2 regions of the Asticcacaulis sp. SL142 genome follow, and region 1 is predicted to be linked to the other one. Evidence: riboswitches for the same ligand, from Rfam matches in the RefSeq annotation. Region 1 holds a riboswitch; the other holds the start of a gene.

Region 1 (3,413 bases):
ACCATAGGACTGCACCCAGCCGTGTTTGGTGAAGGCAAAGCCGGATAACTGCTCACCGAAATACTGCACCATGTCGTTGCGCTCGAACTCGCCGTGGACCAGCACATCAAGCCCGATGTCTTCCTGCCAGCGGATGGCGCGTTCAGTCTCGGCTTTCAGGAAGGCGTCGTATTGCGAATCGTCGATGGCACCCTTGGCGTGATCCGAACGGGCCTTGCGCACCTCAGAGGTTTGCGGGAACGAGCCGATAGTGGTGGTAGGAAAGGCGGGCAGGTTAAACGCCTGACGTTGCAGGTCGGCGCGAATGGCAAAGGCATGTTTGCGCTGAGCCTGATCTGGCGTCACGGCTTTGAGACGCGCCTTAACCGCCGCATCATGGACCTTGGGCGAGGCGGCGCGGGCCGCGGCGGCCTCTGCCGAGGCGGTCAGTTCGGTGGCCACATCACCACCCGACAGCGCTTTGGACATTACCGACAATTCGTCCATTTTTTGCAGCGAAAAGGCCAGCCAGGATTTGACATCCTCATCGAGCCCTTTGTTTTGTCGCGCATTTGAATCCGAAAACCGCTGCACGCTTTTCGGAATGCGCGCAGTCTCCAGATTAAGGTCGATCGGCACATGCAGCAGCGAACAGGACGGCGCGATCTGAAGGTTGCCACGGTCGGCGACAATTTTCAGGCGCTCAAGCACGGCGGGCAGATTGGCGCGCCAGATATTGCGGCCATCGATGACACCCAGCGAAAGGGTAAGCGTCTTTGGTGCAGCCTGCACAACCGCTTCAAGCTGCTCCGGTGCGCGCACCAGATCGACATGCAGACCCGCGACCGGCAAGTTCACCGCCGTCTCCAGATTATCGCCCAACCCACCGAAATAACTGGCCAGCATTATGCTGATTTGCGGCACCTCTTTGGCGAATGCTGCGTAGGTTTTTTGCAGGGCGGCCGTCGTTTCAGCATCCCCGTCCAGCACCAGTACCGGCTCATCGATCTGCACCCAGTCAGCGCCAGCGTCCGCCAGCGCTTTCAGCACCTCGACATAGACCGGGATCAGGCGCTCAATCAACGACAGGGGGTTCGCCAGCCCCTTGCCCAGCTTAAGGAAGGTGACCGGCCCGACCAGAACCGGACGGGTGTGATAACCCAGCGCCTTGGCCTCTAAAAACTCTTCGACGGCTTTTAACGATGTCAGTTTGAATGTCTGATCATCGTTAAATTCCGGCACCATGTAGTGATAATTGGTGTCGAACCATTTGGTCATTTCCTGCGCCGACACGCCATGCCCGTTGCCATGAACATGGCCATGTTCGCAGGTCTCGACGTGACCCGCCTGACTGCCGCGCGCCATCGCGAAATAGGTATCGAGGTCAACCGCCTCGCCATAAATCGCCGGAATCGCCCCGACCATCAGGCTGGTGTCCAGCACCTGATCATATAAGGAAAAATCATTCGACGGGATGATATCGACCCCGCGCGCCTTTTGCCGCGCCCAGTTGACGGCACGCAAATCTTTGGCGGTTTGCAGGAGAGTTGCTTGGTCGGACTTGCCCGACCAGTAAGATTCGAGGGCGAATTTAAGTTCGCGCTTAAGGCCGATACGCGGGGTGCCTAAAGATGCGACGGGGATAATAGATGACACGGTAACCTCTGTGCTGTGAGCGTAAGGTTCTGGCCATGCGCCTGCGCGCCCGCAGCGGCTGCGGGCTAAGGACGCACCGCCTGAGCCCTCCGCTCCGGGTGAAATATGAGGTCGCTGGCAGGTCTCCTGGCTCACGGGTCAGGGCTTAAGTCCGCCTTCTCAGGGGCATAAGTCCCCCAATGGCATATGAACCTTAGCTTACCGCGCACAGTTGCGGGGGCAGCGCCGGAGTTTAACCGGCTTCCCTCTTAGCCGCGCCGGTTTGGCAACCGACGCAGAACCACGACCCGCACAGCTATAGGGTGCGCATTCTGAAGAGTCAATAAAGATATAAACATATCTTTATATGATTATATCACGTTTGAATTTGGACTAACCGTGCGTGCTCGCCTTAGTTGTCAGTAAAGATCGCGGCGATAGCGTCCGTCAGCCAGAGCCTGATCCGCCCAATCATCGCCCATGATCGTGCGCAGGGCCTTATCGACCCCCTGCCCCATCGACAGCCCGCCGCAGACCATAACCGCGCCGCCACCCGTCAGAAAATCGCGCACCCGATCAGAGGCGGTACTCAGGGCATCCTGCACATAGGTGCGCTGGCAGCTGTCGGGCCGGGAGAAACACAAACTGAGATCGCTCAACTCACCGGCCTGCACGCGCGCCGTCAGCGCCTTGCACAGGGCGCCATCGCGGATCGGATGGCGCTCGCCATAGATGACCCAATTGGCCTTATGGCCCACCGACAACCGCGCATCAATATGGGCATTGAGCCCGGCAAGGCCCGACCCCGCCGCGATCAGCAGCAGCGGCCCGTCACCTTCAGGGGTATGGAAATTTTTGTGCGGTTTTGTGCGCAGCATAACCGTCTGACCGACACTTAAGTCATGGGTCAGCAGGCCCGACCCCAGACCGCGCGCACCGTCATCCTTGATGACCGCCCGCACATAGAGTTCAACCGCGCCTTGGACCGGCAGGGACGCCAGCGAATAGTCACGGACATGGCCATCTGGGGTCATGATTTCTGCCAGATCACCGGCCTGCCAATCCGGCAAGTCGCCGCTTTCGGGCTCCAGAACCACTCGGTAAAGTTTCGAGGCGTCACTGTCGGGGTTAAGGCATTCGCGCGCTTTCAATTGCCATGCACCGTAAGCCGCTTTGGGATCAAATGCCTCCGACTTGGCCCCTAGATCCGACAGATTTCCATACCACCGGTTCAGCGCCACCGGATCAAGATCATCGACCTCGATCACCTCAAAATAGGGCTTGGCCCCGCTGGCCCGCAGCCAGTCATAAACCTTACGCCCAAACGCACAAAAATCGGCATAGGACTTATCGCCAAGAGCCAGCACCGCATAATCAAGGTGACTGAGAACCGCGCCATCGTTCATGACCTTGGCCTCGAACCCCAAGACACTATCAGGCGCATCGCCATCGCCAGTCGTCGAGGCCACACACAGGACATGCTGCGCGCTTTCCAGATCACTCAGTTTCAGGTCAGCCATATCGATAATGCGCGCGACCTGCCCGCCGTCTGTGAGGCGCTTAAGTGTCGCCGTCGCAATCTCTTCGGCTTGACCGGTCTGGGAGGCATAGACGACCAGCCACGGGGTCGCACCTGCCGCCGCCTCACGCTTGAGGCGCGCTTTTTTCCGCTCACCGGCCCATATCACCGCGCACATGATCAGGTAAAGCGCAGTTGCCCCCAGCACCCAGGCCCATGTGACCGGATCGCCCTGCACCTCGGCTATGATCTGCGACAATCCCATCTCTTACTCTTCAGT
Region 2 (3,413 bases), 250 kb from region 1:
GCGCGGCTTCAAGTTCGATGCCGTAGGCCTTGGTCTGGGCGATATTGCCATAGGTGAAGGTCGACATATCGTAGTCGATCTGGTTTTCCGTCTTGCGGCCAAAGACCGACACGCCATAGCGGCCATTGTTGGCACCGTAAACATCAACGCCGAAGTCGATATTAGTGGCCTCTTCGGGCTTCAACGCGACATTGCCCGACCAGCCGTCATAAAGCTGATAAAGGCTGGGGGCCTTAAAGCCCTGACCCAGACTGGCGTGCAGAACCACGGCATCACTAAGCGCATAGGCGGCGGCGATCTGGCCGATGGTGTTATCGCCAAAGGTCGAGTGGTCGTCGCGGCGGACGCTGGCGTTCAATGTCAGGGCGTTGATATCCTGACGGACCTGCGCGAACAGGCCGTTTAGCGTTACCGATTTGACAAGGCCGGTGGCGATGATTTTAGAACGCTCAGACGATGCCCCAAAGACGAACTGGGTGGCTTCCGACAGTGTGAACGCGCCGGTATAGTCATAGCTGAATTGCCGACCCTCAAAAGGATAAGAGGTCGCATTGGCCAGATCCGAGGTTTCGCGCTCGGTCTTGGTCTGGCTGATGGTGACGCTGTTTTTCAGGCGGCCCTCAAGCATCTGGTTATAGTAACCGACGCTGGCGACACTTTCATCCTGTGTACCAAAATCAAGAGTATCGGCCAGAGCAAACGACGCATCATAGCCGTCAAAATCATAGTCGCTTTCGGTGTGGCTCAGGCGGGCCCGCAGGCCCGATGTCTCGGTCAGGGCGTAGTTCAGATAACCGTTGAGGTGCTTTTGTTCAAAGCCGTCTTTCTCGGAACCCGTGCGCAACGATGACACACCTTCATCGTCGATATAGGCCCCTGACAGGCCCCAGGTCAGACGATCCGCCTTGCCGCCGATTGAGGCGCGGGCCGTGATGTAATCCTCAAGCCCCTCAACCGATACACGCGCTTCGAATGGCTTTTTCGGGGTGCGGGTGGTGATGGCGACCACGCCGCCGATGGCCTGAGAGCCCCACAGGGTCGATAGCGGCCCGCGCAGGACTTCGACCCGCTCGGCGTCATTCAGCGCCAATAGGCCGAGGTTCAGACCGCCGCCGATTTGCGACGGGTCACCCAGTTTCACACCATCGATCAGGAACAGGCTGCGGTCGCTTTCCGCACCTCTGAAACGGGCGGTGCCGACCTGACCGGGGCCGCCGGTTTGGGCGATCGAAACGGACGGCGACTGGGCGATCAGGTCGCTGAGGAACAGTTCCTGACGGGTTTCAATGGTCTCGGCATCAAATACGGTGACGCTCTGGCCGACCTTGGACAGGGCGACAGGCTCACGGGTCACGGTGACCACGACTTCAGTAATTTCACCGCTATGGGCGTGGCCGGCCACGGTCATCAGGGCCAAGGCCGAGGCGGTGGTAAGCGCGGCAATAAGGTAGGTTCGCATGGGTCGTATAGTCTTTCGCAGACGAAGCAACAGCCACGGATCATCGATCCGCGCTGTCAAACATATCGCCGCTCAGGAAAGGCTCCCGCTCTTGTGACACACCCCGATCACGCAAAGGACGACAGCAAAGGGCAGGTCTCCTGACTTGCGCCTCAGACATTTGCGGCCGCCTTCCCGAAGTTACCTTCAGTGGCATATGGCCGAAAACTCAGCGCTTACAGTTGCGGGGACAGTCCGGGGTTTACACCCGGTTCCCTATTAAGCCGTTCTCACGGCACCTCTTGCACGGCCGGGGCATTAGGCCGTTTGCGGTCGGGGGTCAAGGGTTTAGATGCGGTTTTTGGACGCTTAAGCCTTGACCCTGCGGGCATTTTCGGGTTTGCCAGAGGTATCTTATGAAACGAGGGTGTGATGAAAATTTGGGCAGGGATATGTGCGGCGGCGTGGATGATGGCCTCAACTGTGGTCGCGCAGGCTGCGGGGTTTACCTCTATCACCGACCTGAAAATCGCCACCGATCTGGCCCACAGCCTTAAGGCCGATAAATCAAAGCGCGTGCTGGTGGTGTTTGACATTGATGACACCCTGCTGACCGTGCCGGGCGACCTGGGCTCCGAAGGCTGGCTGGGTGGCAAGCTTGACGGGGCACAAGGCGAGCAGCGCAATGTGATCCTTTATGAGCAGGCCCTGTGGCTGACCCTGGCGGGTCTGAAGCCCACGCAGGATGACGGTCCGCAGCGGGTGCGCGACCTGCAATCGGCAGGGATTCCGGTCTATACCCTAAGCGCGCGCGGGTCCGAGTTACGCGGGGCGACCGAGCGGGCGCTGATGGCCGTTGGCTATGATTTCAGTGGCGCTCCGGAATGTGAAAAGCCGCTATGCACCCGTCGCGGGCGTCTGGGCGATGACGAAATTCGCAAGGCTGCCGGAAAGGTCAAGGTGACCCTGCCCGAGGGACCGCACCGCGACATTACCGTCTCAGACGGTATCATGCTGGCCGCTGGTCAGGACAAGGGCGTGATGGTTCAGCTTCTGGCGGCATCTATCAGCCGGAAACCCTTTACCGATATCGTCTTTGTTGACGACAGCCGCCGCAATATCGATGATGTTGTGCGCGCCGCGACCACCACGTCGAATCTCACATTCCACGTTTTCCGCTATGAGAAAATCTGGCTGCGTAACGTCGATTTGCATGACAATCCGGCCCGCCTCAAGGCCGCCGATGCGCAGTCGGACGCTATCCGCGCCAGCCTGTGCGCGGCGTTCGACAGCGTACTATGCGGCTATAGCTACGGGTTTGGACGCAGGGATTAATTCCCGAACACATAGACCTTGGTAGGGCGGACGTAGACGGTATCGCCCAGTTTCAGGTCGCTGGCGTCGGAATCGTGGGCGTGCTGGGTCTCGAACACCGTGCCGTCCTCGGCCTGCACTTCAAGGCGCAGATTGGCACCGGCCGGCAGGATCGATAACACCTTACCCTTAAAGCCCGGCCCGTCTTTGGACAGGTGGGCATCGAACGGGCGGAAACGAACCACTTGTGGCCCTGTCAATTCACCTGAAACAACGGCGGGTGCGGTAAAGCCCTCGAATTTCGCTTCTGCGCCACTGACCGTCGCCGTGACCTGATTATTGGTGCCGAGGAAATCGAACACGAAGCTGGAGACCGGTTTACGGTAAAGCTCAAGCGGTTTGCCGATCTGCTCAATCTGGCCATCTTTCAGCACCACGACGCGGTCGGCAAGGTCGAGGGCTTCTTCCTGATCATGGGTGACGAAGATGGTGGTCACGCCGGTTTCGTCATGGATGCGGCGCAGCCAGCGGCGCAAATCCTTGCGCACCAGAGCATCGAGCGCGCCGAACGGTTCATCCAGCAACAGAATGCGCGGCGAAATGGCCAGCGCCCGTGCCAATGCCACCCGCTGACGCTGACCGCCGGACAGTTGTGATGGGA

The links. Region 1 has a riboswitch for cobalamin ahead of metE (5-methyltetrahydropteroyltriglutamate--homocysteine S-methyltransferase). Riboswitches for the same ligand answer to the same signal wherever they lie in the genome.
Region 2: another riboswitch for cobalamin. It lies ahead of OVA03_RS08505 (TonB-dependent receptor plug domain-containing protein); the one in region 1 lies ahead of metE (5-methyltetrahydropteroyltriglutamate--homocysteine S-methyltransferase).

What each region holds. Positions count from the first base shown of each region.
Region 1 is NZ_CP113061.1:2,110,906-2,114,318, forward strand. Features, by position in the region: gene metE (5-methyltetrahydropteroyltriglutamate--homocysteine S-methyltransferase) at 1-1,626, opposite strand, end outside; cobalamin riboswitch at 1,734-1,924, opposite strand; gene OVA03_RS09565 (NADPH cytochrome P450 oxidoreductase family protein) at 2,034-3,398, opposite strand; gene OVA03_RS09570 (FAD:protein FMN transferase) at 3,402-3,413, opposite strand, start outside.
Region 2 is NZ_CP113061.1:1,865,712-1,869,124, reverse strand. Features, by position in the region: gene OVA03_RS08505 (TonB-dependent receptor plug domain-containing protein) at 1-1,459, opposite strand, end outside; cobalamin riboswitch at 1,572-1,756, opposite strand; gene OVA03_RS08500 (DUF2608 domain-containing protein) at 1,871-2,773, shown strand; gene OVA03_RS08495 (sulfate/molybdate ABC transporter ATP-binding protein) at 2,770-3,413, opposite strand, start outside.